4 regions of the Labrys sp. E2SS-1L genome follow, and region 3 is predicted to be linked to each of the others. Evidence: predicted binding sites of a transcription regulator. Region 3 holds the regulator's gene; each other region holds the start of a gene.

Region 1 (7,062 bases), on a different replicon from region 3:
CATCGAGGTCCGCGCCCGCCGCTTCGCCGACAGCCCCGCCCCCTTCGTCACCTGCATCACCTTTGTCGAATGAAGGAGCTGCCCATGCGTGCCCCTCTTCCCATCCATCACAGCGTCGTCGTGATCGGCGGCGGGCAGGCTGGCCTGTCTGCGAGCTATCATCTCAAGCGGCATGGCATCGACCATGTCGTCTTCGAGAAGAACCGCATTGCCCACACCTGGCGCAGCCAGCGCTGGGATGCCTTCTGTCTGGTGACCCCGAACTGGCAATGCCAGCTGCCGGACTTTCCCTATGCTGGTTCAGAGCCGCACGGTTTCATGCCGCGCGAAGAGATTGTCGCCTATGTCGAGGCGTTTGCACGGCGGACCGGTGTGCCGGTCCGGGAAGGCGTCGCCGTCACGCGCGTGGCCCGGAGAGACGAAGGGTTCCTGGTCGAGACGAGCGAGGGCCATGTCACCGCGGACGCCGTCATCCTCGCCGTCAGCGCCTACCACATTCCCAAAATCCCAGCCATGGCCGCCGACATCCCCAAGGGGATCGTCCAGATTCATTCCTCTGCCTACAAGAACCCCGACCAGTTGCCGTCCGGCAAGATCCTGGTCATCGGTTCCGGCCAATCAGGTTGTCAGATCGCGGAGGATCTCCATCTGGCGGGCCGCACCGTGCATCTCGTCGTCGGCAGTGCACCGCGCTGCCCTCGCTTCTATCGCGGGCGCGATGCAGTGGACTGGCTCGATGACCTCGGCCAGTACGAGATGACGGTCGAAGACCATCCGCTCGGAGAGAAAGTCCGAGGCAATGCCAACCATTACCTCACCGGACGAGGCGGCGGCCGCGACATCGACCTGCGCCGCTTTGCGAACGAAGGCATGGTCCTGCATGGCCGTCTCACCGGCATCGAGAACGGGCGGTTGACACTCGCCGACGACCTCGCCCGCAACCTCGATGCCGCCGATGCGGTCTATAACGGCATCTGCGCGCTGATCGACCGACACATCGCCGAGAAGGCCATCATCGCGCCGGAAGGGGCGCATTACAGCCCCGTCTGGCAACCCGGCGAGCCGGTACGCAGCCTCGACCTGGAAGCCGCCGGCATTACCGGCATCATATGGAGCACCGGCTTCCGTTCGGATTGGTCGTGGGTGGACCTGCCCTTCCTCGACGAGACCGGCTATCCCGCGCACCGGCGCGGCGTGACAGATGTGCAAGGCCTTTACGTGGTCGGCATGCCCTGGCTCTGGACCTGGGGTTCGGGGCGCTTCCTGAGCGTCGGCCGGGACGCCGGCTTCGTAGTCGATCATCTCGCGGCGCTACGGGCGAACGAGATGGGCTCGACGCCTGCCCGAATGGCCGTCTGAAGGCACTTCCCCATGAACGCTCCGATTCTGATCGACCGACCGCTCGCACACGAACCGCAAAAGGCGCAGGCCGGCCTTGGCCCGGTGCTCCTCGGCATGCCGCATCTGGCCTTGAACGGCCTGTCGGAGACCTGGCTGCTCAAGGAACTGGGGCATCGGCACTGGCTGATGCTGGCGCAGATGGCCGGCCGGCCGGTACCCGACTTCAGGGACGCAGCCGGTGCACCCGTCTATGCCGCCTTTCGCTCGGTGGAAGTCTGCGAGGCGGCCTTCGAAAAGGCTCGGGAGAATGATGTCCTGCATATCCGCAGCGCGCTGTCGCGGATCTCGCGCACGCAGATGCGCAGCTGCCATGAACTGGCGATCGATGGCGCTTCCATCGGCTCGGTCATCCTGACCTCGGTCTTCGTGCATCGAAAGGCGGGGGCCTCCAACCATTCGATTGCCCGCATTGAGGTTGCAGGCCTGCCCCCATTTGCTGCCGTGACGCCGCCCCAACTTGCGCCGCGCATGCCCGACCATGACCCTCGGATAACCTTCGAGTGCTTGGAGTTCACGCCGTGCCCGAGCCAAGATTTCAACGGAGCCGGCTTTCTGTATTTCACGAGCTTTCTGGCCTTCGCCGACAGGACGGAGTGGGCCCTCACGCCGCCGCCAACACGGATCTGCAACGTTGCGCGACGCGACATCACCTACTTCGCGAACCTCGATCCGGGCGAGGCGATCACGGTCCACCTCGGCACCTTGCATGTCCGGCGTGACCTGCGACTTCTTTGCTGCCGCATCAATCGAAGCAATGACGGCACTCCGCTGGCGGATATCCGTACTTTAAAACGCCTTTGAAGGAGACGCCGCTTTGGCGACAGAAGACTTGGTGGATCAATTCCCATGACGAAAGCGTGCCGCGGGATGGCCGGCGGGCAGCCGTGGGCGACCACCCAATTTCTCACGCAGCGTAGCGGTGCGATAGTCGCGCCACGCCACTTGTCGCGATGAAGGCCATCCGTCCGGCCGCGTCACTATAAGCCGACGGCAGCCCACCGGCGATGAGTCGGCCAGGCGGCCCCTGTTATCGGCCTCAGGCTCCCGCCGATCATGGGTACCGTGCAGGAGAGCCGAGGGGAGTCTCACACGAAAGGCCGGCGGGCTATGCAGTTCCCGCCTTTTCCAGGAGGTGAAGCAGGTCCGGATGATGTTTGGCGGCAACATCCGGATGGGAACGCAGGCGGCTCTTGAGATGGTTGATGCCCACCTCTCTGAAGATCGGATTGAGTGGATCGACCGTTACGCCCCGCTCGCTGCCCCGAAGCTGGTCCGGCAACGGGATAACCGGTATCCTGGCGTGATAGCGGGCACCGAGGAAGAAGGCGACCGAAAAGCGTTCCGTGCCGCGCGGCGGCGTGACGATATCGTGAACGTCGGCGCGCACGAAGCCGTTCGTCGCCATTTCCAGGAGCTCGCCGCTGTTGATGACGAAGGTGCCGGGTACGGGCGGGGCATCGATCCAGACGCCTTCTTCGGTGCGAATACGCAGGCCCGACGTCGTATCCTGCAGCAGCACGGTGACGAAGCCGCCATCCTTGTGCGCACCGACCCCCTGGTCGCTGCCGGCGGCATCGCGGCCGGGGTAGCGGATCTGGGCGCGCTGCCCTATCTGGCTCGGGTCCATGGATCGCTTAGCCAAACATCGCCGCCAGGAAGTAGACCAGAGCCGAAATGATCGCCGCGGCGGGAAGCGTCACGACCCAGGCGACGACAATATTGCTGGCCAGCCCCCATCGAACGGCCGAGACACGACGAGCCGCGCCAACACCGACAATGGCACCCGTGATCGTATGCGTGGTCGAGACCGGAATGCCCAGCCAGGTCGCACCGAAAAGGGTCAAAGCACCGCCGGTTTCCGCGCAGAAACCCTGCATCGGATTGAGCCGCGTGATCTTCGATCCCATCGTATGCACGATCCGCCAGCCGCCGGCGAGCGTACCGAGGGCCATTGCCGCCTGGCAGGACAATACGACCCAGAACGGCACGTAGAAACTCGAACCGAGATAGCCTTGTGAAAACAGCAGCACCGCGATGATGCCCATCGTCTTCTGCGCATCATTGCCACCGTGCCCCAGCGAATAGAGCGAAGCGGAGACGAATTGCAGAATACGGAAGGTACGGTCGACGGCGAAAGGCGTTTGCCGAACGAAGATCCAGGACACCGCCAGAATCAGCACCAAAGCGAGAAAAAAGCCGATCGCCGGCGACAGGAAGATCGCCGAGACCGTTTTCGCAAGGCCTGAGAGCACGACGGCACTTCCGCCCGTCTTGGCGAGACCTGCCCCCACAAGCCCACCAACGAGTGCGTGCGAGGAACTCGACGGAATGCCGAGCAGCCAAGTGAGCACGTTCCACACAATCGCGCCCATGAGAGCGGCAAAGATCACCGCCGGCGTCACGATGCCGGGATCGATGATGCCGGTACCAAGCGTCTCGGCCACGTGCAGGCCGAAGAAAAGGAAGGCGATGAAATTGAAGAATGCCGCCCAGAACACGGCATAATGCGGTCTGAGCACGCGCGTCGAAACGATGGTGGCGATCGAATTGGCCGCATCGTGCAGGCCGTTGAGAAAATCGAAAATGAGCCCGACGGTGATGAGACCGACCAGGAGCGGCAGGGCGAGAGCTGTTTCCATCAGACGTTCTCGATGACGATGCCGCTGATCTCGTTGGCGACGTCTTCGAAGCGGTCGACGACCTTCTCCAGTTCGCCATAGATTTCGCTGCCGATGAGATAGGCCATGGCATTGCTGGTGCCGTTGATGCGGAAAAGGTTCTTCAGCCCCTCTTCGTAGAGCTCGTCCGATTTGTCCTCGACCCGCGTGACCTCTTCGGCGAGGGCGCTGAGCCTTGCCGAATTCGGCCCGATCTGCGTGAGCAGCGGTATCGCTTCGGCGACCAGATGCGCAGCCTCGGCGATCAGCACACCCATTTCCCGCATGCCAGGCTCGAATACGTGCTGTTCGAAGCGCCGAATGGTCTTCACCGTCTTGTTGAGCATGTCGATCGCATCATCCATGGACTGGATCAGATCCTTGATGTCGCCGCGATCGAACGGCGTTATGAAGCTGCGGCGGGTTGCAAGCAGCACCTCGCGGGTGATCTCGTCTGCCTCGTCTTCGAGCTCCACGATGCGGCTACAGTGCTTTTCGATATCGCCCTCGCCCGCCAGCATCGCCTTCATCGCCTCTGCTGCGCCGACGACCGTCTTCGAATGGCGCTCGAACAGGTGAAAGAACTTGTCCTCACGCGGCAGGAGCTTCTTGAACCAGCTGAGCATGCATCGAATCCGGCTGTAGAATTGTCACATAGCGGTCATAGATGAAAACCGTTGCGCGTAAAGGTCCGGTCAAAAAAGAGAACAGCATTCAGGATCTGCAATGGACCGTTCGGCGATCAATGTCCTCGACGCCGGGCGAACGCGACGGCCGCGTCTCGGGCGGCATCGCTCCCAAGACCTTGGGCAGCGAAACCGGCCACCGCTGGCGAACGGCCGTGGCCGGCGATAGGCGGCGGCATCTCAATCTTTCGACACTGCCGCCGGCAGGCGTACGATCATGACAGTGCCGCCCTTTGGATTGTCGCCGGGCTCGACGACGCCGTGATGCTCGTCAACGATCCGCCGAACGATGGCGAGTCCGAGCCCAGTACCTCCGCGTCGTCGCGTAAAGAATGGATCGAACAGATGCGGCAAATCCTCGGCCGCAAGCCCGGGGCCTGAATCGGCGACGCAATACTCGATCCATCGGCTTCCGCCTTCATCCACCGTCGCCCGCGTGGTGACGATCACCTCCGATCCCCTAGGCGCATGCTGCAGCGCATTTTCGATCAGATTGACGTGCACCTGCACCAAGCGGTCGTAGTTCATCATCACCAGGGCGTCTTCCGATACCCGATTGACGAGAGTGACACCCACGGCCTCGGCAGCCGCCCGGCAGGAGCGGAGGGCCTCCACGAGTCCCTTGGCCACCGATTCAACCGCGCGATCATCCGGTGATGTGCGGCCATATTCGAGCAAGGCGGACATCAGTTTGTTCAGCCGGTTCACCTCGCGACGCAACACGCTGCTGAAGCGCGGATTGATCTGGCCGAGTTTTGCATTCGCTTCGATCGCATCAAGGGTGGAGGAAATCCCGAACAGGGGATTGCGCACCTCATGCGCGACGCCGGCCACCAACTGCCCCATAGTCGCCAGAGTTTCGCTGCGCCGCAGTTTCGCCTGCAACGCTTCCCGTTCCCGTTCGGCTTGCTTACGGTCGGCAATCTCCTGGCGCAGGTCTCCCACGCTCTGCTGCAACTCTCGCTCATTCGCCTCCAGCAGATCCCGCGAAACCGTGGTCTCCTGCAACCGTTCGGTCATGAGATTGAATTGTTCGGCAAGCCTGCCGAATTCGTCGCGGCTACGGATGTCGATACGATGATCGAGATCGCCCGCCCTGATCGCTTTGGTGCCGTCGGCAAGCCTCTTCAGGGGTCGATTGGTCGCGAGGGCGAGCCATATTCCAACGGCCAGCGCCACCAGGAAATAGGCAGGAATGAGGTATCGGAGCGTCGCCTTCACATGTTCGATGGCGGTGTCCGCCTTGTCCTGGGGCTCCGACAGATTGCTTGTCAGCATCGGCTGGATCTGATCGTCAAAAATGTCGTCTATTTGTTCGGCGAGTTGGGCGAACCGTCGCGCATCCGCGCTGATCCGGGTCTCGCCGGCGATCAGCGCCCTGGTGTTGGCGAATACCTTTAGATGCCGCCCGCGCAATCCTTCGTGGAGTTGCCGGTCCCGGTCCACCGAGATCAATTCGCGATACCGGGCCAGGGCATTGTGCTGCTCGCCAACCTTCTTAACCAGATACTGGCGTTCCGGATCGGCCGTCCGGTACTTGAACATGGTCAGCCAGAAACCAATTTCAGCGGTTTCGGCCTCGATGTTGGTGAGGGCTAGCAACCTGTCGTTCCTGTCGGGCCGGCCATCCGGTGCCGCCCCTTCGTGTTGGGCGTCGATCAGAGTGTCGATTTCCTCCAGCAGGGCCGTCGTGTCCCCGAATATCGCGTCGAGCCGGTCGCGCTCGTCCATCAGTTCTACGCCGGCAGCGACGAGCCTTTTTTGCTGTGCACGGACCTCGCGCCCCAATCCGCGTGCCCGATCGCTCGTAGCGAGTTGCATGTAGATGGCATGGCGTCCGGTAAAGTCCTCATCGTCCCGTGCTATCTCGGCTTTGACTTTGGGCTGGGGGTCCCGGACATAGCGCAACACCCCGTTCGTATATTCCTCGGCATTCTTCTCCATCTCCAGCGCGGCGATACTGAACGGCACGCTGACGCTGTCGAGCGTCGCCAAATAGCCGGCGACACTGTCCAGATTGCGGTAGACGTGCAGCAGCACCAGCAAGCCGAGCGTAACGATGATGGTGATGCTGGCGTAAATCTTGACCTTGAACATATCGCCCCTGCGACCGCAGAAGGACGCCAATATCCAGGTCCAAGCTGCGGAATGGCGGCCGGTAACAGGCCTTTTACGACGTCTTGATGCCGTAGCTCTTGATTTTCAGGTACAGCGTGCTGCGTGGGACGGCAAGGCGTAGCGCCGCCTGCGCCACCCTGCCCTCCTCTTCCGCCAGGACGCGTTCGATATGTTGCCGTTCGACCTCTTCGAGCGTGAGG
Region 2 (7,062 bases), 2.1 Mb from region 3:
TCATCGGTGAGCGGATGTGAGCGCGACTTGGAATCTTCGCTCACTTTTGCGGCAAAACCGGCCCGCGCTGAAAAATCGGGCGTCCAGGCCACCAGAAAGTCCCGATTGGGAATGCCGGCGATGGCCAGGTCACTGCCCAACGCCTGCAGCAGTCTCTGCCGGACCGAGGGCAACAGCAAGCGGGCGGCATCATAACCATCATTGGTCAGGATGGTGGCGTAGGCGCCCCGACCTTTCGCCGATCTCTCTGCCTCGATCGCCAGCTTGCCGGAGGCGGCCTCCAGCCCGGCCAGAGCTGCTTCATGGATCGCATCGGCAGCCACGCCCCATGTCTTCAGGTCATCCGTGGTGACGAGCGCATAGCGCCCACCCTGATCGAGCGCATAGGCGATCACCACCCTGGCCGCCAGGTCGCGTGAGACCAGTTCCTTGGTCTGCCGGCGATATTCGATCGGCACGACCTGCAGGCGCAGTTTGGTTCGCGCCTCCTGCCAGCGCGCGCGCTCTTCGTCATCGGCGGGCCTGACTGCCACGATACGGTCGAAAAAGTCGAGGATCTGCCCTTTCCGGTCCATCCCCCTCGCTTTGCCGAGCTGACGCTCCAGATTGCCGAGATAGACCTGGAGCGTATTCCCGCCGACCTTGACATGAATACCCTCGGGATCATCGCCGGGCAGCGTGAATGCCAAAGCAGGCCGCCGTCGGCGCAGCAGGGCGACCACCTCTTCGCGAAAGCTTTCGTCGGCGCGCGCCGCCACGGCTGTGACGCCGGCAGCGGCCAGCCCGAATATTGCTTGCAGCACCCGACGACGCCCGATTCCGCCCTGGCTCCGCCTCGTCATCACGCCCTCGCGCATTAGCCCCTCGAGGCGATCACCTTAGCCAGGACGGTTCCTTCTCGACAATCCTGGCGAGAAAGCGGCGTAACAGGCTTTCCTTTCGAGCCGACGACGACTATATGAAGTGTTGAATCCCGACAATCAGCTCGCGTCGGGCTTCGTTCCAGGAGGCTGGAGCGAGGCGGCAGCGAGCCCATGCTTTCCGAGGAGATGCAAATGTCGACCGCCCCGCTGATGCCGAAGGCCACTGCTGTCTGGCTGGTTGAGAACACCGCCCTCACCTTCGACCAGATCGCCGAGTTCTGCAAACTGCATCCGTTGGAGGTCAAGGGCATTGCCGACGGTGAAGTCGCGGCCGGCATCAAGGGCCAGGATCCCGTGATCTCCAACCAGCTCACCCGTGAGGAGATCGCCCGCGGCGAGCGCGATTCCCATCATCGCCTCCGACTGGCCGAACCGAAGGTCAAGATCGCCGTCGCCAAGGTCAAGAAGGGCCCGCGCTATACGCCGGTCTCGCGGCGCCAGGACCGTCCCAACGCCATTCTCTGGCTGGTCAAGAACCATCCCGAGCTCAAGGACGCCCAGATCATGCGTCTGGTCGGCACCACCAAGACGACGATCGCAGCCATCCGCGACCGCACCCATTGGAACACCGCGCAGTTGACCCCGGCCGATCCGGTCATGCTGGGCCTGTGCACCCAGATCGACCTCGACTTCGAAGTCGCCCGGGCCTCCAAGGACCGGCCGCCCGAGGCCGAGAGCGCCACGCTGCTGCCTGCCGAGATCACCACGGGGCCGGCAGCCGACCGGAGCCAGAGGCAGGACGACCCCTTCGCTTCACTCGGCAACAAGCCGCGCCAGACGGAAGACGAGGACGAACTCGACGTCGCCAACGTGTTCGCCAAGCTCAAGGGCATCAAGCAGAAGGAAGACTGACGCCCTCGCCGGCCAGTCCAACTCCGTCATCGAAAAGGGCTTTTCCGCCGGGGCGGAAAGGCCCTTTTGCTTGCGTAAGCCATCGACGGTGCCCACGATCCCCGGCGCAGCGCCTCTTCGCCGGCCCCTGCTGCGTCGAATCCCGGCAGTACCAGCAACAGGAAAAGGGCGCGATCGACGATCACGCCCTCATATCCCACCGAATTACCGGTCTCTACGCTTATGGAAGCGGACGCCCGAATTCGTCCCGCACGCCCTCGTAACGGACATAGCCGACAGGCGGTACGTCGTCGTCGCCATAGAGGTCGCGCTGGCGCCCCGCCTTCGCGGCTGCCTGATCCTGCCTCCTGAACTGCGCCAGGCCGGTGGAGGCCGCCTCGACGGCGGCGTTGGTGGCGCCCACCACAGCGGCGACGATCGAATAATGCAGGCGCACCTGCGTCCCGTGCAGGGCCGGGGCATAGCTCCAGTGCCGGCCCCATTCATCTTCGTGGAATTCGACGCTCGACATACTCGTACCCTCAACAAAAAGTAAATGCGCTCTTGCGATATGTTTCCTATTTTCAATGGTTTATGCTAGGTTATCAACGGGGATGACCTTTCTTCACCATCAACAAAAGCTTGATGATCATAGGGTGAGCATGAGCAAATCGGGAGCCGGTCTGGGAGCGCTGTGGACCTTTGCCGTCGCCGCTCGCCATCTGAGCTTCGCCAAGGCCGCGATCGAGCTCGATGTGACCCCCGCTGCGGTCAGCAGCCAGATCCGCGCTTTCGAAGACCGCCTCGGCACCCGGCTGTTCTTCCGCACCAGCCGCAGCATGAAGCTCACCCATGCCGGCGAAGAGCTGCTCGAATCGACCAGCGGCGCCCTGCGTACCATCGACGAAGCGCTGCGCCGGGCCGCCAACACCACCCAGCGCATGAGTTTCACCGTTTCTTCCGGTTCATCCTTCGCCGCCAAATGGCTGGTGCCGCGCCTGCCACGCTTCCGCCAGCAATTTCCCGATATCGACATGCGCATCGACATTTCCGATACGCTCGCCGATTTCAGCCGCCAGGAAATCGACGTCGCCATCCGCTTCGGCCGCGGCGCCTATGCCGGCCTGCGCTCGGATCGCCTGTTCGTCGAGGACGTCTTTCCGATCTGCAGCCCCCAGCTTCTGCACGGGCCCGTGCCCCTGCGGGAACCCGACGATCTGCAATATTTCACCCTGATCCATCTCGACTGGCACAGTCAGGATTCGATGTGGCCGGACTGGCGCATGTGGCTGATGGCCGCCAAGGCGGACAAGCCCGATCCCACGCGCGGCCTGCATTTCAGCCAGTCGATCATGACCCTGCAGGCGGCCGTGGACGGCCAGGGCGTAGCGCTCGGCAATACCAGCCTTGTGGGCGACGACCTGGCTGCGGGCCGGCTGGTACGCCCCTTCGATCTGTCTTTGAAGATCGCGCCGGAATTCGCCTATCACCTGGTGGCGCCGAGGGCCAAGGCGGACAAGCCGATGATCAAGGCGTTCCGGGACTGGGTGCTCGCCGAAATCGCCAGCGGCAAGGCGGTTTGATCGTCCGGATCGCCTTCCATCCCCGTCGAAGCCACGCCGAGGCCATGCCCGACGATCACAAGCGTCAGGCGATCAAGCGTCAGGCGATGATGTCCGGCGTCAGCAGGTCCTCGAGCAGGGACATGCGGTCCTTGAGATGGAGCTTGCGCTTCTTCAGGCGCTGAAGCTGCAGACGGTCGGGCGTTCCCACCTGTTCCAGAGCGGCAATCGCGGCATCGAGATCGCGGTGTTCCTGGCGAAGCTGCCCCAGCTCCGCAACCATCGCGGCTTCCTCCTCCTCGGTGAGCGGATTTGACAAGCCCATACCCTTCCATTCCGAATGGCAGCTTCGGTATTTCGACCATTCTGCCGCTCCATGCCCATCCGGGCACGGTGCCGAACTATGCCGAGCCGATTCCTCGCCCGCAAGCGCTGCGGCAAGATATCGCCATCTATTTACACCCGTTTGGCGAAGCTTGCCGGACAACTTTCACAAGCCCTTCCTAGGCCTTTGATCCAGCATTCTTTTTGGCCCGGCCACACTGCATTACCGTGCGGTAAGCTATTGTTCTGACTAAATTTATTGTTGCTTTGCACAATCGATTCAACGTCGGAATCCGCGATTTTCCTTCGACATGCGCGCCTTTTCGTGAGAACGTTGAATGTCGGAACTGTGACACAAGGAGCCGTTAATGCCTGTGCAGTCGCATTTGGTCGAACTGGAGCGCAAACATCACGCTCTTGAAACAGAACTCACCATCGCACTGGCTCATCCCTCCTCGGATGACCTCAAAATCGCAGAGCTGAAGCGTAAGAAACTCCTTCTCAAAGACGAAATTGCAAGATTGAAGAGCGCCGAGAGGCTGCACTGAACCAGTCACCGCTGGTGTATGTTGACCGCCGGACCGGAGCATCATCCGGTACCGGCGGTTTCATTTTGTGGCCGGATCTCAGTTGATCCACGTGCCAATTGATACGGACGTCTCCCCCAGACAGGTTCAGGATCGGCTGCGATCGAAGCAATAACCCATGGAGGGGTTTGCTATGGCCAGCACGAGTCGGCATTGGGGGCTTGGCCTCGTTTCTTCTTTCCTGCTGGCGTGCGCCGTCCTGCCCGCTCCCGGCGCTCTGACCGACCCGGCCCGGGCTGCGCCCGTCGCCGCCATCCAGGCGCAGGCGCCCAGCCTCGACGAATTCAAGGCCGTGTTGTCGGGCTACGGCCAATACATCTATTCCGAACGCTACGGCGAAGTCTGGAAACCCTCGGTGGTCCCCGCCGGCTGGCATCCCTATCCAGCCTGCCGCTGGGTCTATGACCGCACTTACGGCTGGACGTATGACGATCCCTCCGTCTGGGGCAAGATTGTCCATCACTATGGACGCTGGGCCTCGGACGGCAGCAATGGCTGGGTCTGGGTGCCCGGCACGCAGTGGAGCCCCGCCTGGGTGATCTGGCGCAGCGGTGGTGACTGGACCGGCTGGGCGCCGACACCACCTGCAAGCGACCAGCAGGAGATCAGCCTCGCCAATTTCAACGTCGACAGGCAATGGACCTTCATCGAGACGGTCAAGCTCGGCAATCGCTGCGACGACGGGCCTTCCGCCGCGCCAGCCGGCACTTTCGCCGGCTCGACCCCGGTGACGCGTTTCAAGATCGTACGGGGCATCGCCGTGTTCGTGCTGCCGCCGCCGACCCTCATCGTCGATTACGACACCGGCCCGGTGGCGTCCTGGTCGAGTGAATTCCTGGGCGAATGGCTGCTCTGGCTGAACACCGCCGCCTCCGCCGCCTCGCTCAGCGTCGGCGATAGTCTCGCTGCCTGCGCACCTCCCCCACCCCCGGCGGCGCCGATGGCCACGCCCATCGCCGTGCCCGCCCCCGCCGCGCCCCGCATGAAATCCTGGAGCCCGCCGCCACCCCGCTCCAGCAGGCGGCGGGAAGTACGCCAGACCATGATCCCGGACGCCCCCCGTAGCCGACGGCGGGTCTATGACGAGCCCGGGCCGTATTATGGCGACGAACCGCCGATCTACATCCCGCCGCGCCGGCGCCGCCCACCCGTCTGGAACGAGGGGCCGGTGGTCCAGAGGCCGCCCCGCTATCCGAGGCCCGGTCCGGTGATCACCCCCTCCAACAACCCGACCAAGCCCAATTCCGGTCAGCGCTATCGCTGGCGCCCGCGGCCCACCCCCGACAGCGCTCCGTCATCCGGGTGGTGATTCGATGATCGCAGCAAGCGGGGCGTTGAAATGGCGCCTCGCAGCGCTATGGTTCAGGCAGTTCCCGCCCTGGATTCGATCATGACCACCACCGCTTCCCTGCCCCGCCGCCATTGGTTCGAGATGACGACGGAGGATTTCCGCACCGGCGATACCGCCAACTGGATCGCAGTATTGCCGATCGCCGCCGTGGAACAGCATGGCCCGCATCTGCCGGTCGGGGTCGACTCGATGATCATGCGGGGTTATCTCGACCGTGCCATCCCGCTGATCCCGGCCGACATTCCGGCGACCTTCCTGCCGATCCAGACCATCGGCAAGTCCAACGAGCACCTGGAATTCCCGGGCACCCTCAGCCTCTCGGCCGAAACCGTGATCCGGGCCTGGACCGAGATCGGCGAGAGCGTGCATCGGGCCGGCATCCGCAAGCTTTTGATCGTCAATTCCCATGGCGGCAACATGTCGGCGATGGACATCGTCGCCCGCGAATTGCGCGTACGCCACGGCATGCTGGTCGCCTTCACGTCCTGGCACATGTTCGGCTACCCCAAGGGCGCCTTCTCGGACGACGAAACCCGCCTGGGCATCCATGCCGGCGAGATCGAGACGGCGCTGATGCTCGCCTTCCGCCCCGACCTCGTGCGCATGGACAAGGCCAAGGACTTCCGCCCTGTTACCTATGAGATGGAAGAGATCTTCAAATATCTGCGCACCGGCCGCCCCGGCGGCTTCGGCTGGATGGCCCAGGACATTCGCCCCGAGGGGGCGGCGGGCGACGCCAGCAAGGCGACGCCCGAAAATGGCCAGCTCTCGGCAGAGTTCGGCGCACAGGCTTTGGTCGACCTGCTCAGGGATATCCGCGACTTCGATCTCTCGCGGCTGAGGAACGGGCCGCTGAAAGACTGAGCGCGGTGATGCCAAGCGCCGGATGAGGGGTTGATGAAACCTCTCTTTATTGGCGGCTCCCCGGAAGGTGATCAGGAAGGGTCCCAAGATCGCTCATCCCCCTGCCGGGACCTTCTCCCACAAGGGGAGAAGGGAGCTCTATTCTCAAGCCGCGACCTTCTCGGCCTCTTCCAGCAATTGCAGGTCGCCGCGGCCGAAGGATACCGTAACGTCCTCGCCCATCTGCGGCGGCGGGGCGCCCGGATTGTTGAAGGTATCGAGCGAAACCACATTCTCGTTGAAGCGCACGCGGATGCGTACGATCGAACCGAGGAAGCTGACGAGCTCAATGCGGCCGGTGAGGCTGTTGCGCCCCTCGCCACCGCTGCCCAGCACCACCGCTTCCGGGCGCAGGGCCAGCGTGCGCGTCTCACCATTGCTGGCGCCCTGCAGGCCGCGGCTGGTGATCACTTCCTGCCCGTCGACGGAGAAACGCCCGGCAGCGGCATCGACGACCGCGCCGGTGAGGAAGTTGAGCGTACCGACAAAGGAGGAGACGAAGCGGGTCTTGGGGAAGTTGTAGATCTCGAAGGGGGTGCCGACCTGTTCCATCTGCCCGGCGCTCATCACCACGATGCGGT
Region 3 (7,062 bases):
CCGATCGTGGCCCGCGGCCCGATCGGCAGGAGCGGGGCGGCGACCGCCCGCGCAACTGGTCGAGCGACTCCAAGCCGCAGGGAGGACGCGAATCCAATCGCGCGCCGGATCCCAATTCGCCTTTCGCCAAGCTGCTCGCCCTCAAGGAGCAGATGCAGGGCGGCAAGCCGGACAAGACCTGATCCACAGCGTTTTGCGATTTGACGGAGTCACCCCGAATCGCAAAGACGCGTCTGAACGCGTTTTGCTCTAGGGAACCGACTTATGAGCCAGGCCGGAAGCCAGGATCGTCTTCGGATCGACAAATGGCTCTGGCACGCACGCGTGGTGAAGACACGCTCCTTGGCCGCGAAACTGGTGACGGACGGTCATGTCCGCCTCAACGGCACGCGCACGGATAGCCCGGCCAAGGCCGTCAAGGTGGGCGATGTGCTCACCATCGCCCTGGAGCGTACCGTCCGGGTCTATCGCGTTCTCGCCTTGGGCGATCGACGCGGCCCGGCGAGCGAGGCCCAGACGCTCTACGAGGACCTGTCACCCGAGCCGCCGGGCCGGCTGGCGGTGACCTGAGGCCATCGGCAATCCCGGTATAGGCGGCCTTTGCGCGGTTGAAGCAGAATTGGTGTGTCGGTCTGGAGATCGACACACTAGTCCGGGGCCTTATCGATTCGGTCCATAATCCCTATATTCGTGATAGACAGGATGGACTTTGTCCTGCGTGGAGCGAATCGGGCAATGCTGACGAACAAGGGCAAATATGGTCTCAAGGCGCTGGCGCACCTCGCCAGCCTGCCGGCCGGCGAGACGGCGCAAAGCCAGGAAATCGCCGAAGCCAACCGCATTCCCAAGAAGTTTCTCGATGCGATCCTGGGCGAGTTGCGCGTGGCCGGCATCGTACGCTCCAAGAAAGGCAAGGGCGGCGGCTACATGCTGGCGCGCGAAGCCAGCCAGATCAGCGTCGGCAATGCCATCCGGGTTCTCGACGGCCCGCTCGCGCCGATCGCCTGCGCCAGCCACACCGCTTATCAGCCTTGCCTCGACTGCCCGGATGTTCCAGGTTGCACCGTACGCCTTTTGATGCGGCGTGTGCGGGACCTCTCTTCCAACCTGCTCGACAACATGTCGGTGGAAGAGATGCGTCAGGCAGGGGGCGGGGAACAAGAGCTGACCTATTCGATTTGAACTCCCTGCGGCCCTTGAGCCCGAACCGGCACGGCCAAGTGCCGGACGGGTCCATTTGTTGTCATGAATATGGAGAGCATTCATGGAAAAACGTGCGATTGGACGGTCGGATCTGTCGGTTGCTCCGCTTGGCCTGGGTGGCAATGTCTTTGGCTGGAGCGCGGATGAGAAAGCCTCCTTCGCCGTCCTCGATGCTTTCGTCGGGGGTGGTTTCAACCTGATCGACACTGCCGATGTCTATTCATCCTGGGTTCCCGGCAATCAGGGCGGCGAATCCGAGGTCATCATCGGCAAGTGGATGAAGGCTCGCGGCAATCGCGCCGACATCGTGCTCACCACCAAGGTCGGCTCGGAAATGGGGCCGGGCAAGAAGGGCCTGTCGCGCGACTACATCGTCCAGGCGGTGGAGGACTCGCTCAAGCGCCTGCAGACCGACTATATCGACCTCTATCTCTCCCATTGGGAGGATCCGGAGGTCGAACTCGAGGAAACGCTGGGCATCTATGCCGAGCTGGTCAAGGACGGCAAGGTGCGGGTGATCGGTAATTCCAATCATAGCGCCAATACCATGTTCAAGGCGCTGGCGATCAGCACCAAGGAGATGTGGCCGCGTTTCGAGAACCTGCAGACGCAATATAATCTCTATGATCGCTCCGGTTATGAGCGCGAGCTCGAGGCTTTCTGTCTCAAGAACGAGATTGGCGTGACCAGCTATTTCTCACTGGCCAAGGGCTTCCTGTCCGGCAAATATCGCAGCGAAGCCGATTTCGCCAAGAGCAATGCGCGTGGCGGCGACATGGGCACCTACCTCAACGAGCGTGGCCTGCGCATCCTCGCCGCCCTGGACGCGGTGGCCGAGGCCAAGAACGCCACGCCCGCCCAAGTCGCCATTGCCTGGCTGATTGCAAGGCCCGGTATCGTCGCTCCGATCGCCAGCGCCACCAGCGTCGAGCAGCTCTCCGACCTGATCAAGGCGACCGAGCTCAATCTTGGTTCGGCCGAGATCGAGCAGCTCACCAAGGCGAGCGCATAATTTTCCTGTCGCTGTCGAAAGCGAACGGGATGGCGCGTCATTGTCATGCCGGCGCATCATGCGCCGGCGGAGACAGGAGGAACCCATGCAGTTCGCAATTCTGATCTACAGCAGCGAAGAAGCCATGCTGAAGGCGGATCCCGCCAACAAGCAGCAGATCCTAGCGGCCTATCAGGCCTATACGCAGGCGCTCCAGTCGGCCGGTGCCCTCGGCCCCTGGAGCCGCCTGCGCCCGACGGCTTCGGCCACCACCGTGCGCATCGCCGACGGCAAGACCCAGGTGCTCAACGGGCCCTTCGCCGACACACGCGAGCAGCTCGGCGGCTTCTATATCATCGACGTGCCGGACCTGGATGCCGCGATCGGCTGGGCGGCGCGCTGCCCGAGCGCCGCCATCGGGACCATCGAGGTCCGGCCGATATGGGACCCGAAGGACTATTGAGCGAACGGCCCGAGCCGGTGTCTTCAGCCCCCGCAGCCGAGCTTGCCGAAATCGTGGCGCGACGCAGCTATGGCCGGCTCGTCGCTCTTCTCGCGGCGCGCTCGGGCGACATTGCGGGGGCCGAGGATGCCCTGGCCGACGCCTTTGCTGCGGCCATGGAACATTGGCCGGCGGGCGGCGTGCCCGTCAATCCCGAAGCCTGGCTGCTGACCGCGGCCCGGCGCCGCCAGATCGATGCGGCCCGCCGCGCCAGGCTGCGCGGCGAAAAGGCGGACGAGGTCAGCCGCCATGTCGAGGCCCTCGCCTCGGAGCAGGGCGAGCGGCATGCCGTGCCCGATGAGCGCCTGCGCCTGATGTTCGCCTGCGCCCATCCCTCCCTCGATGCCACCGTGCGTGCGCCCCTGATCCTGCAGGTGATATTGGGGTTCGATGCCGGCGCGATCGCCAGCGCCTTCCTGGTCTCGCCCGTGGCGATGAGCCAGAGACTGGTGCGGGCCAAGGCCAAGATCAAGCAAGCCGGCATCCCCTTCCGCATCCCGGAGCCCGACGAGTTGCCCGGCCGTCTCGACGCGGTGCTGGAGGCCGTTTATGCCGTCTATGCCGAAGGCTGGGCCGATCCGGAAGGGGCTCATGCCCGCGAGCGCAATCTGTCGACGGAGGGTATCTGGCTCGGCCGGCTGCTCGCCTCGCTCCTGCCCGGCGAGCCGGAAGTGCTGGGACTGCTGGCCCTGATGCTGCACGCCGAAGCGCGGCGGGCGGCGCGCCGCGGCCAGGGCGGCGATTATATTCCGCTGGAGCAGCAGGACACCACGCTCTGGGATGCGGGACTGATCGAGGAGGCCGAGGCCTTGCTTGCCCGGGCCGGCCAGGTCCGCCAGATCGGCCGCTATCAGCTGGAAGCCGCGCTGCAATCGGCCCATGCGCATCGACGCATCTGCGCGACGACGGACTGGGCCGCGATCGTCACATTGTATGAAGCCCTGGTTCTGCTGACAGCTTCTCCAGTGGCCGCCATCAACCGGGCCGTGGCGCTCGCCCGCCTCATGGGGCCGCAGGCTGGTCTGGCTGCACTTGACGAGGTCGCCGGTGACGGACGCATCGTCGATTACCAGCCCTATTGGGCCGCGCGTGCGGACTTGCTGGTGCGGGCCGCCAGACCGGAGGAGGCCCGCAATGCCTATTTGCGGGCGATCGGCCTGGAGAGCGATCCGGCCATCCGCCGCTATCTGCAGGCACGCCTGGCGGATTTGGCGGCGTGACTGCGCGGCGAGGGAGGAGGGCGGATATCGTCGCCCACTCTTGCTCTCTACGTCGCGCAGCCCCTAACCCTCTCCCCGTAGGAGCGTGGTGAGGGCGCAACGCAGCCTTGGCGAAGCGGAGCGAGCGGGCAATGCCCACGAAACGCGCTCAGGATTGCTTGGCGAAGGTCTCGTCGAAGGAATAGCCGGCACCGCGCACGGTGCGGATCGGATCGATCTCGCGCGTGCGGTTCATCGCCTTGCGCAGGCGGCCGACATGCACGTCGACCGTGCGCTCGTCGATATAGACGTCGCGGCCCCAGACGCTGTCGAGCAACTGCTCGCGCGCGAAGACGCGTCCCGGTGCCTGCATCAGGAATTCGAGCAGGCGGAACTCGGTCGGGCCGAGGCGGATCTCGCGATTGCCGCGATGGACGCGCTTGGTCTCGCGGTCGAGGGAGATGTCGCCGGCCTTGAGCAGGGAGGCGACGTGATCGGGCTTGGCCCGGCGCAGCAGGGCACGCACGCGGGCCGAGAGCTCGGGCACGGAGAAGGGCTTGACGACATAGTCGTCGGCGCCGGTGGCCAGCCCCCGCACGCGTTCGGTTTCCTCGCCGCGCGCCGTGAGCATGATCACCGGCAGGCGCTCGGTTTCCGGGCGCATGCGAATGCGCCGGCACAATTCGATGCCGGACAGGCCCGGCAACATCCAGTCGAGCAGAACCAGGTCCGGCACGCTTTCGCGCAAGCGGATCTCGGCGTCGTCTCCGCGTGCGACACTATCCACCTCATAGCCTTCGGCTTCGAGATTGTAGCGCAGCAGCAGGGTCAGCGCTTCTTCGTCCTCGACGATCAGAACCTTGGGAGGCATGGCCTATCCCTTGTTATTTAGCCGGCACAGGAAGGTCGACGAGATCGGTGCTGTTGTCCGCCTTGGGCCGCTCTCCGGCCGGCGATTCACCGGTCACGAGATAGTGGACCGTCTCGGCGATGTTGGTGGCGTGGTCACCGATGCGCTCGATGTTCTTGGCGCAGAACAGCAGATGGGTGCAGAAGCCGATATTGCGCGGATCTTCCATCATGTAGGTCAGCAATTCGCGGAACAGCGAGGTATACATCGCATCGATCTCGCCGTCCGAGCGCCAGACCGAGAGGGCTTCCTCGACATTGCGTTGGGCGAAGGCGTCGAGCACCTGCTTGAGCTGCTCGAGTACCAGGTCGGCCATGTGGTCGAAACCGCCGAAGAGCTGGGCCGGCTGGGCGTGACTGTGGATGGCCACCACGCGCTTGGCGACATTCTTGCCGAGGTCGCCGATCCGCTCGAGGTCATTGGCCACCCGCAGGGCCGAGACGATCTCGCGCAGGTCGAGAGCCAGCGGCTGGCGCTTGGCGATGATCAGGATGGCCCTGTCCTCGACCTGGCGCTGCAACTTGTCGATCGCGGCGTCGAGATCGATCACCGCCTTGGCGCGCTGGGTGTCGCGCTTGAGCAGGGCTTCGACGCTGTCGGCTACGCTCTTCTCGGCATAGCCACCCATTTCGGCGATCATGTTGCGCAGCTCGCGCAGTTCCTGGTCGAAGGATGTAACGATATGGTCGGACATGCCGCCTCCAAATGAATTCGACGCTGGCCGAGGGATCAGCCGAAGCGGCCGGTGATGTAATCCTGCGTACGGCTGTCGTTCGGGGTGGTGAACATCTTGTTGGTCTGGCCGACTTCGATGAGGTCGCCCAGATAGAAGAAGGCCGTCACATCCGCGCAGCGCGCCGCTTGCTGCATATTGTGCGTGACGATCACGATGGTGAAGTCTCGCTTCAATTCGTCGATCAATTCCTCGATCTTGGCGGTCGAGATCGGATCGAGCGCGGAGGTCGGCTCGTCCAGCAGGACGACTTCGGGCTTCACCGCGATGGTACGGGCGATGCACAGGCGCTGCTGCTGGCCGCCGGACATGCCTAGGGCTGAAGCGTGCAGGCGGTCCTTGACCTCGTTCCACAAGGCGGCCTTGGTCAGGCACCATTCGACACGCTGGTCCATCTCCGCCTTGGAGATGGATTCATGCAGCCGCACGCCGAAGGCGATGTTGTCGTAGATCGACATCGGGAAGGGCGTGGGCTTCTGGAACACCATGCCGATGCGGGCGCGCAGCACCGCCGGGTCGATCTCCTTGCCGATGACGTTCTGGCCGTCGAGCAGCACGCGGCCCTTGGCGGTCTGCCCCGGATAGAGGTCGTACATGCGGTTGAGCACGCGCAGCAGAGTCGACTTGCCGCAGCCGGAGGGACCGATCATGGCGGTGACCTGCCGGTCGATCATGTCGAGATTGATGGCCTTGAGCGCATGCTTCTCGCCATAATAGAAGTCGAGATTCTCGACCTTGAGCTTCACGGCGGCGGCTGGATCGGCGAGGGGGCGTTCGGCAACCGCGATGGAGGCTTGGGGGGTAGCGGACATGGGAGCACTCATTTCTTGGGAGCGAGCACGAAGCGGGTCAGGATATTGAGCGCCAACACGCCGGCGGTGATGAGGAGGGCGCCGCTCCAGGCCACCGAGACGGCCTTGGGATCGGGATAGGGCGCGAGCTGGTAGATGGCAGCCGGCAAGCTGGCAAAGGCATTGCCGAGATTGAGCGACCAGTTGGAATTGCCAAAGGCCGTGAGCAGCAGCGGTGCGGTCTCGCCGGCGGCGCGGGCCAGGGCCAGCAGGATGCCGGTAACGATACCGGTGCGAGCCGAGCGCCAGGTCACGAAGGTGATGACCTTCCACATCGGCGATCCCAGGGCAAAGGCGGCTTCACGCAGGCTGATCGGCACCAGCGCCAGCATGTCCTCGGTGGTGCGCACGACCACCGGCAGGATGATGATGGCCAGCGCCACCACACCGGCCCAGCCGGAGAACCCGCCTGTCGCCACCACGATCATCTGGTAGACGAACAGGCCGATCAGGATGGACGGCGCCGAGAGCAGGATGTCGTTGATGAAGCGCACCGCATCGGCGAATTTGCTGCCGCGGCCGGCCTCGGCCAGGAAGGTGCCGGCCATGATGCCGATCGGCGCACCGATCAGGAGGGCGAGCAGTACCATGACGAGAGAGCCGACGATGGCATTGCGCAGGCCGCCATCGGCCATGTCCTTGGTGAAGAGGTCCATGGTCAGCGAGGGCAGAC
Region 4 (7,062 bases), 2.6 Mb from region 3:
AGGGCCTCACGCCCGAGGCGACCGCCCATATGCGGCTGTTCGTGTCGGGATCGGCTCCCTTGCTGTCGGAGACTCATGAGCAATGGAGAGCGCGTACGGGCCATGCCATTCTCGAGCGTTACGGCATGACCGAAACCAACATGATCACCTCCAACCCCTATGACGGCGCGCGCGTGGCCGGCGCCGTCGGCATGCCCTTGCCGGGTATCTCCCTGCGCATCGTGAAGCCCGAGACGGGCGAGCCCTTGCCGCAGGGCGAGATCGGCATGATCGAGGTGAAGGGCCCCAACGTGTTCAAGGGCTATTGGCGCATGCCGGAAAAGACCAGGTCCGAGTTTCGGCCGGATGGTTTCTTCATCACCGGCGATCTCGGCAAGATCGACGCCGATGGTTATGTCCATATCGTCGGGCGCGGCAAGGATCTGGTGATTACAGGTGGCTACAACGTCTATCCCAAGGAAGTGGAGACGGAGATCGACGGCATTCCCGGCGTGTTCGAAAGCGCCGTCATCGGCGTGCCGCATGCCGATTTCGGCGAGGGGGTGACGGCGGTCGTGGTGCGCAAGCCCGGCGCCACGGTGGAGGAGCAGACGATCCTCCAGACCCTGGAGGGGCGTCTCGCCAAGTTCAAGCAGCCCAAGCGCGTGCTCTTCGTCGACGAATTGCCGCGCAACACCATGGGCAAGGTCCAGAAGAACGTGCTGCAGACGACCTACAAGGATCTTTACGTGCGGGGATGAGTATGGTGGCCTTCTCCCCCCGCGGGTATCGTCAACTCTCTTGAGTTGACTAGAGGTCCCGGCAGGGGGATGAGGGGAGAAGCATGACCTTCCAAGACATGCGCCGACACCCCTCATCCGCCCCCACGTTCTTTACTTGAACGCGTGGTCCTTATGGGACCACGCTACGGCACCTTCTCCCGCAAGGGGAGAAGGTTTTCGGCCTCAGCCCAGCTTCGGCTCGAGCTGCGTCGACCACAATGCCGCATCGGCGGCGTCGCGCAGGGTGACGGTCATCACCCGCGTGTTGGCGGCGATGGCGACATGGCCGAAGAATTGCAGGCCGGCCGCGGGCGACAGGTTCTGCTGGCCGCCTTCCGGCGCCTTCACATATTTGAGCTCGGGCCCGAAGGTCATGTCGAGGTCGTTGGGGCCGAACGTGCCCGAGTGGAGCGGACCGGAGACGAATTCCCAGAAGGGGTCGAAATCCTGGAACGCCGCCTTGTCCGGGTTGTAGTAATGGGCGGCGGTGTAGTGGACGTCGGCCGTCAGCCACACCGTGTTCTTGACGCCGGCCGCCTTGATGAAGCGCAGGAGATCGGCGAATTCGAGCTCGCGGCCGAGCGGCTTGCCATTGTCGTTGTTCGAGACGGCCTCAAAGCCCTTCTTCTGGTCGGCCTTGTCCCACACCACCAGAGCCAGCGGCATGTCGGCGGCGATCACCTTCCAGGTCGCCTTGGAATTGGCGAGCTCACGCTTGAGCCAGGCAAGCTGCTCGGCGCCGAGGAAGGCCGCTTCCCCGCCTTCGGTGGTCTGCAGATTGGCGCCGTTCGGGCCGCGATAGGTACGCATGTCGAGCATGAAGACGTCGAGCAGCGGGCCGTATGGGATCTTGCGATAGACCCGGCGCGGCTCGGCCAGCGTGGTGGCGATCGGCATATATTCGTGGAAGGCCTGTGCGGCGCGCGCCGCCAAGGCCGCAATCGACTTTTCCTTGTAGCGATCGTCGCTGAGCAGGTCCTTGGAGGACGACCAGTTGTTGGTCACCTCATGGTCGTCCCACTGGGTGATGACCGGAACCTGCTGGTAGAGAGCGCGGAAGTTCTTGTCCATGAGGTTGTATTTGTACTGTCCGCGATATTCGTCGAGGGTCTCGGCGACCTTGGACTTTTCCGGCGTGACGATGTTCTTCCAGACGGTGCCGTCCGGCAGCTTCACCTCGGGCTTGATCACGCCGTCAGCATAGATGTTGTCGCCCGAATGGATGAAGAAATCCGGATTGTGCTTGAGCATGGCCGAATAGATCTTCATGCCGCCGCGGTCGGCATCGATGCCCCAGCCCTGGCCGGCCGTGTCGCCGGACCAGACGAAGGAGACGTCACGCAGTCCTGCCGGGGCCGAACGCAGGTGCCCAGTGACCACTTCGCTCTCGACGCTGGTATGGGCGAGGTCCTGGAAGCGCACGCGGTAGAAGATCTCCTGATCGGCCGGCAAGCCTTCGGCCAGGATCTTCACGGTGTAGTCGGTCTCGGGCGAGGCGGTCACCGTCGGCAGCCGGTTCACCGTCTTGAAGCTCTCGGTCGTCGACCATTCGAAGATCGCATTGGCCGGGCGGTCCGTGCGCGACCACAGGACGGCCCTGTCGCCGGCGACGTCGCCCGACTGCAGGCCGGCCGTAACTTCGGGGCGGTCGGCGGCGCGGGACAGGCCCGGCATGGCGAACGTACCCGTGGCCCCGAGCAGGCCGGTTGCGGCGGTTGCGGTAAGGAAGCGGCGGCGTGACAGAGGTCTTTCGATGAAGCGCATGGCGACTCTCCAGCTTGAAATGCGCTCCTTCTTGGCCATCGACATGACAGTGGCATGTCAAATGGTTGGAGGAATTATAAAGAGGGTTGTCGGCATCGAACGTTCCCACGCTTTCGCCAGACGGATTCATGAGTCAGGCGGCCGGTGATGTGGCATAGGAAAGGTCGGCATTCGTCCAGTGAATCGGGGAATCGATGGTTGCTTCGAGCTGTTTCGGCGTTTGGCACAAGACCGTTAGAACGACCCTGCTAGCCGGTATGATGCTGGCCATCGGTTTACCGGGGAAGCCGGCCGTCGCCGGGCCTGCGACAGATGGCGGTGCCAGGGAGATCACCGACGCCTTGGGCCGCAATCTCGGCAAGGTCTGGATCGACAAGGGCGTCATCAGCGTGAAGCCTGATGGCGAGGGCTACGATCTCGCACTCGCCATCGGTAGTGCCAAGCTCGGCCTGCCCGGCGATGGGATGACATTCAGCCTGAAGCCTTTCACCCTCCGGCTCACGCCGAAGGGAGAGCGACGCTTTGCCTTCGAACTTCCCAAATCCACACTCGAGCTGACTTACAGGAACCCAGCCTTGTTTTTCAGCGAAGAAGGATCGCGTCGCTTGGTGAACTGTTCCGGCGAAGGCCTGCTCGATCTGGATGCCTTCCTGGTTTCGGAGGGCAATCTTCAATGCGAAAGCAGCACCGCCTCCAACTCCGTCGGTGTCTTTGGAGGGGAGGGCAAGACAGGGCTCATCAGTCTCAAGTTGGCCGGCACGGCGGTGGCGGACGGCAACATCGATGGCCGGATATCCTATGAGGTATCGAGTTTTGTCGAAACCTTCGCCGCCAAGATTGGCGATGCCTTGCCGACGTCGCTGCCGAAACCGGAGATGACCACCAAAGTCGACGGAATTCGTCACGATTTTTCCGTTTCGGGCCTGAGGAAGACTGGATTGACGACAGCCTTTGCTTTTCTATCCGATCGGTTTCTCCGCGGGCCTGGCACTGCAACGCGCGCGGAGATTGAGGCGCTCGCCAAGGGCGTCATGCCGCTTTGGAGCAATGCCTCGCTGAAGTCGCACTACGAGAATCTGAGTTGGGGCACGCCTCGTGGGCCGATCAAGTTCGCCGTCATCGACGCAGCCATGAAGAATGAGGGCCTGGTCGAGCATACCGACCTGGATGGGACCTTAAGTGTTTCCGGCATGCAGGTACCCGGAACCGTGCTACCCAGTTGGGCCGCCATCCTGGTGCCGGAGAAGATCACGCTCGATGCCAGGTTGAAAGATCTCGATCTGGAAAGCCTTGTCGATGGCGCGATCGAGGTGGCTACCAGGGGCGGCTCGCCGGTGCCAGGGGAAATGCATGCTCTTTTGTTGCGTGTCTTCAGCAATAATCGGGCGACACTCGCATTTGATGCGACGGCAACGGCCTCCGACTACGACATCAAGGGGCAGGGGATGACGTCGATGTTCCCCTCGCAAGGAGGGAAGGCTATCATTTCGGCTGCGGGTGTCGATGCCATAGACGCAGTTCTTGCCAAGGCGGCTGTTTCCGATCCCATGTCCCGGCGCGCTGCGTTTGGGGTCGCCTTCCTCAAGGGCCTGGCAAAGACGGGGTCCGATGGCCGGTTGATCTGGAATGTCGAGTTCGAGAGGCAGATGAGCAAGATCACGGTGAACGGCCAGTCCTTTGGGCCCGGGACGCGCCAGTAGCAACGCTGTCTGGTGATTCAAACACATCGCTTGCAGCAAAATTTCACAGGCAGCACGCTTTCACCTGTGGCACAAAGCGTTGGGAGATTTGGCGGAAACGTCAAGAATCGCAAAGACACGCCGAACCAGAGAGCTGGAGCAAAGTAGAGTTTCCGTCCAAATGGCTTTGCTCCAGGGGACGAAATCTTTCACATGGCAGACCGGGTATTTTATGATTTTCCTGAAGAAATCTGAGCGTAAATACGGTGTTCGGAGCCGGGTCATTCTGGCCAGCGTGGCGCTTGTCACGCAGGTCTCCTCACAGGCCCTGGCTGAACCCGCCACCGAGCAAGGCGCCAAGGCGATCCGCGACGAGATCGCCCGCTATCTCGGCCCGAAAGTGTTCGAGAAGGGTATCGTCACGGTCAAACCCAATGGCGAGAGCTATGATCTCACCTATGATGTCAGCAGCAGCAAGCTCGGCCTGCCCGCAGATGGCGCCCAATTCAGCTTCGGCCCGTTTACCGCCCGCCTGATCCCCCAGGGGGGCGGTAAATATGCTTTTGAGCAGAACAGTCCTGCGCTCGATATGGTCTACAAATCGGGCAAGGCCGGACCGCAGAGCGAACTGGTCCAGCGCTTGAAGAATTGTACCGGAAAGGGCGTCTATGATCCCAAGGCCGAGCAATTCACCGAACAGGCCATGCGTTGCGAGTCCGCCGCCCTGACGATGCGTTCGCCGCTCGAGGACATCGACGCCACCGTCGGCAAGATCGATTTCACCATCACCGGCAAAACGGGGGAGGCCGGCACGACGGATCTGAACGTGACGGGCGACCTGCTGGACCTCGTCGAGACGGTTACCGTCAAGGATCCCGCCAATCCGGCGCCGCCGATGGTGCTGCGTGCGGATCGCGTGCACGAGACTTTCGTGGCCAATGGCTCCAGTGGCGCGCAATTCATGCAGGCCCTGGCCTATTTCGCGGCCCGCAAGGTGGGGGACAATGGCAAGGCGGCCCAGGAGCAGGCGCGGGCCAAGCTGAAGGCCGTGCTGCCGCTGTGGAAAACACTGTCCGCGCAGATCCGCTATGACAACATGACGGTGGGGACGCCCAAGGGCATCATCAGGATTGCCACGGTGGATACCAACCTCGCTTCGAACGGTCTGGTGAAGACGGGCAATGTCGGCCTGAATCTGGCCATGAGCGGCCTTGCCCTGCCGGATGGCATGCTGCCCGACTGGGCCAAGTCTCTGGTGCCGGAAAAGGCGACGCTCGATTTCAACCTGACCGGGCTCGATCTCGAGACGATCGCCGGCAAGATGATCGAGGTTGGCACCGACACCAAACCGGCTCAACCGGATGCGCTCAAGGCGGCGCTGATGCCATTGCTTCTGGCGGGCCAGCCCAAGCTCGCTTTCGGCCAGAGCCTGACGGCGCCCGCCTTCGACGTGAAGGGGCAGGGGGAGACGTCGCTGCTGCCAGCGCAGCAGGGCAAGGCGACGGTTTCGGCCTCCAACCTAGATGAGATCGCCGCCGCTCTCGGCAAGGCCGGTGCCTCCGATCCCGGGCCGCAGCGTGCGGCCATGGGCATCGCCTTCCTCAAGGGGCTGGCCAAGACCGGGCCGGACGGCCGGCTGACCTGGGACATCGACTTCGACAGTCTTGCCCGCAAAGTCACGGTGAACGGTCAGTCCTTCGGGCCGGGCGCGCAGAAATAGAGCGCTCCCAAACGGCGGGCAGGATTCCGAGGGCGGCTTTACCGAAAGGCTGCCCTCTTCGCGTCTGGAGCAGCCCGATCAGGCAAGTTCCTTGGCCAGCAAATGGCGGACTTCCGCCACAAGGGCGGATTCGCCGGCCTGGGGCGGCAGGATGGAGAATTCGATGTTCGGCATGGCCGGCAGGCCGAAATCGCCATCGAGAGTGGCCATGCCGGCCGGTATGGCGGAACGGTTGAGGCAGGCCAAGCCCAGGCCGGCGGCGAGCGCCAAATGCAGGCCGGCGACCCCGGCGGCCGAATGGGCGATCTCGTAGTCGATATCGCTTTGGTTGAGCGTGCGGATGATCAGGCGCTGAAGGGAACAGGCCTCGGGAAGCACGACCAGCGGCAGACGCCGGGCCGCATCAAGGGCAAGGGCGGGCGAGGCGATCCAGGACAAGGGCTCGCGGCCGAGCCGGATGCGGCCGTCCTCGTCGGACGCACTGTCGTCGTCGAGAAGGCGCATGGACAGGCCGATGTCGAAGTCGCGGCGGTTTTCGATCATCAGGCTCTGGCGGGTCGCGACATGCAGCTTGAGCTGCGGATAGCGCTCGCGCAGGCGCTTGAGCAGGAGCGTGATCGTCGCCGGGCGGAAATAGTCGGTTATGGCCAGGCGCAGATCGCCGGCGAGCGGCATACCCAGGACATCGCGAAAAGCCTCCTCGCTGAGTGCCAGCAGCCGGCGTGCGTGCACGACCAGGCGTTCGCCGGCGGATGTGAGGCTGGCGCCGAGCTTGCCGCGCACCAGCAAGGTCACGCCGCAATGCTGCTCGAGCTTGCGCATCTGTTCGCTGACAGCCGATTGCGAGCGATGAACCCGTGGCGCTGCTGCCGACAGGCTGCCTGTCTCGGCGATGGCGACGAGGGTCTGCAGGAGATCGAGGTCGAAGGGGCGCATTTATCCATCTGCTTTCCTGATGGATGATATCATATATTCCCGATTTTCCGATTGGAAGCGTGCCGTTATACAATTGCGATCCGCGTTGAAGGAGCCGACGGGCCGTCGGAGTTTCAAATGTCTAGTCTACGATTGTATATGTTCCAGTCCGGCACCCAGCGCTGCAAGCTGCGCCACATCAAGATGAATCAGGGCGAGGGGG

Evidence for each region. Region 3 encodes PhoB, which activates phosphate uptake and scavenging genes when phosphate is short. Its sites were predicted from a motif close to TGTCATNNANCTGTCAT; they were not measured.
Region 1: a site for PhoB is predicted at 4,707-4,723, ahead of ACIGJE_RS26105 (DUF47 family protein). Genes of this name have one in related genera too.
Region 2: a site for PhoB is predicted at 3,979-3,995, ahead of ACIGJE_RS24475 (YdcH family protein). Genes of this name have one in related genera too.
Region 4: a site for PhoB is predicted at 2,569-2,585, ahead of ACIGJE_RS20280 (alkaline phosphatase D family protein). Genes of this name have one in related genera too.

What each region holds. Positions count from the first base shown of each region.
Region 1 is NZ_CP172713.1:65,561-72,622, reverse strand. It holds gene ACIGJE_RS26130 (MSMEG_0570 family nitrogen starvation response protein) at 1-73, shown strand, start outside; gene ACIGJE_RS26125 (MSMEG_0569 family flavin-dependent oxidoreductase) at 85-1,359, shown strand; gene ACIGJE_RS26120 (Pnap_2097 family protein) at 1,456-2,202, shown strand; partial or broken gene ACIGJE_RS26115 (2OG-Fe(II) oxygenase family protein) at 2,507-2,995, opposite strand; gene ACIGJE_RS26110 (inorganic phosphate transporter) at 3,036-4,040, opposite strand; gene ACIGJE_RS26105 (DUF47 family protein) at 4,040-4,684, opposite strand; gene ACIGJE_RS26100 (sensor histidine kinase) at 4,925-6,841, opposite strand; gene ACIGJE_RS26095 (sigma-54-dependent transcriptional regulator) at 6,915-7,062, opposite strand, start outside.
Region 2 is NZ_CP172712.1:5,220,765-5,227,826, forward strand. It holds gene ACIGJE_RS24450 (DUF1444 family protein) at 1-857, opposite strand, end outside; gene ACIGJE_RS24455 (DUF1013 domain-containing protein) at 1,056-1,775, shown strand; gene ACIGJE_RS24460 (hypothetical protein) at 1,996-2,286, opposite strand; gene gcvA (transcriptional regulator GcvA) at 2,417-3,337, shown strand; gene ACIGJE_RS24470 (YdcH family protein) at 3,417-3,641, opposite strand; gene ACIGJE_RS24475 (YdcH family protein) at 4,009-4,188, shown strand; gene ACIGJE_RS24480 (DUF6600 domain-containing protein) at 4,361-5,536, shown strand; gene ACIGJE_RS24485 (creatininase family protein) at 5,618-6,442, shown strand; gene ACIGJE_RS24490 (ABC transporter ATP-binding protein) at 6,587-7,062, opposite strand, start outside.
Region 3 is NZ_CP172712.1:1,764,650-1,771,711, forward strand. It holds gene ACIGJE_RS08080 (helicase-related protein) at 1-182, shown strand, start outside; gene ACIGJE_RS08085 (RNA-binding S4 domain-containing protein) at 265-570, shown strand; gene ACIGJE_RS08090 (RrF2 family transcriptional regulator) at 736-1,182, shown strand; gene ACIGJE_RS08095 (aldo/keto reductase) at 1,265-2,215, shown strand; gene ACIGJE_RS08100 (YciI family protein) at 2,301-2,657, shown strand; gene ACIGJE_RS08105 (RNA polymerase sigma factor) at 2,654-3,916, shown strand; gene phoB (phosphate regulon transcriptional regulator PhoB) at 4,065-4,766, opposite strand; gene phoU (phosphate signaling complex protein PhoU) at 4,780-5,499, opposite strand; gene pstB (phosphate ABC transporter ATP-binding protein PstB) at 5,535-6,362, opposite strand; gene pstA (phosphate ABC transporter permease PstA) at 6,359-7,062, opposite strand, start outside.
Region 4 is NZ_CP172712.1:4,339,723-4,346,784, reverse strand. It holds gene ACIGJE_RS20285 (malonate--CoA ligase) at 1-740, shown strand, start outside; gene ACIGJE_RS20280 (alkaline phosphatase D family protein) at 945-2,525, opposite strand; gene ACIGJE_RS20275 (hypothetical protein) at 2,783-4,225, shown strand; gene ACIGJE_RS20270 (hypothetical protein) at 4,437-5,924, shown strand; gene ACIGJE_RS20265 (LysR family transcriptional regulator) at 6,003-6,860, opposite strand; gene attM (AttM family quorum-quenching N-acyl homoserine lactonase) at 6,978-7,062, shown strand, end outside.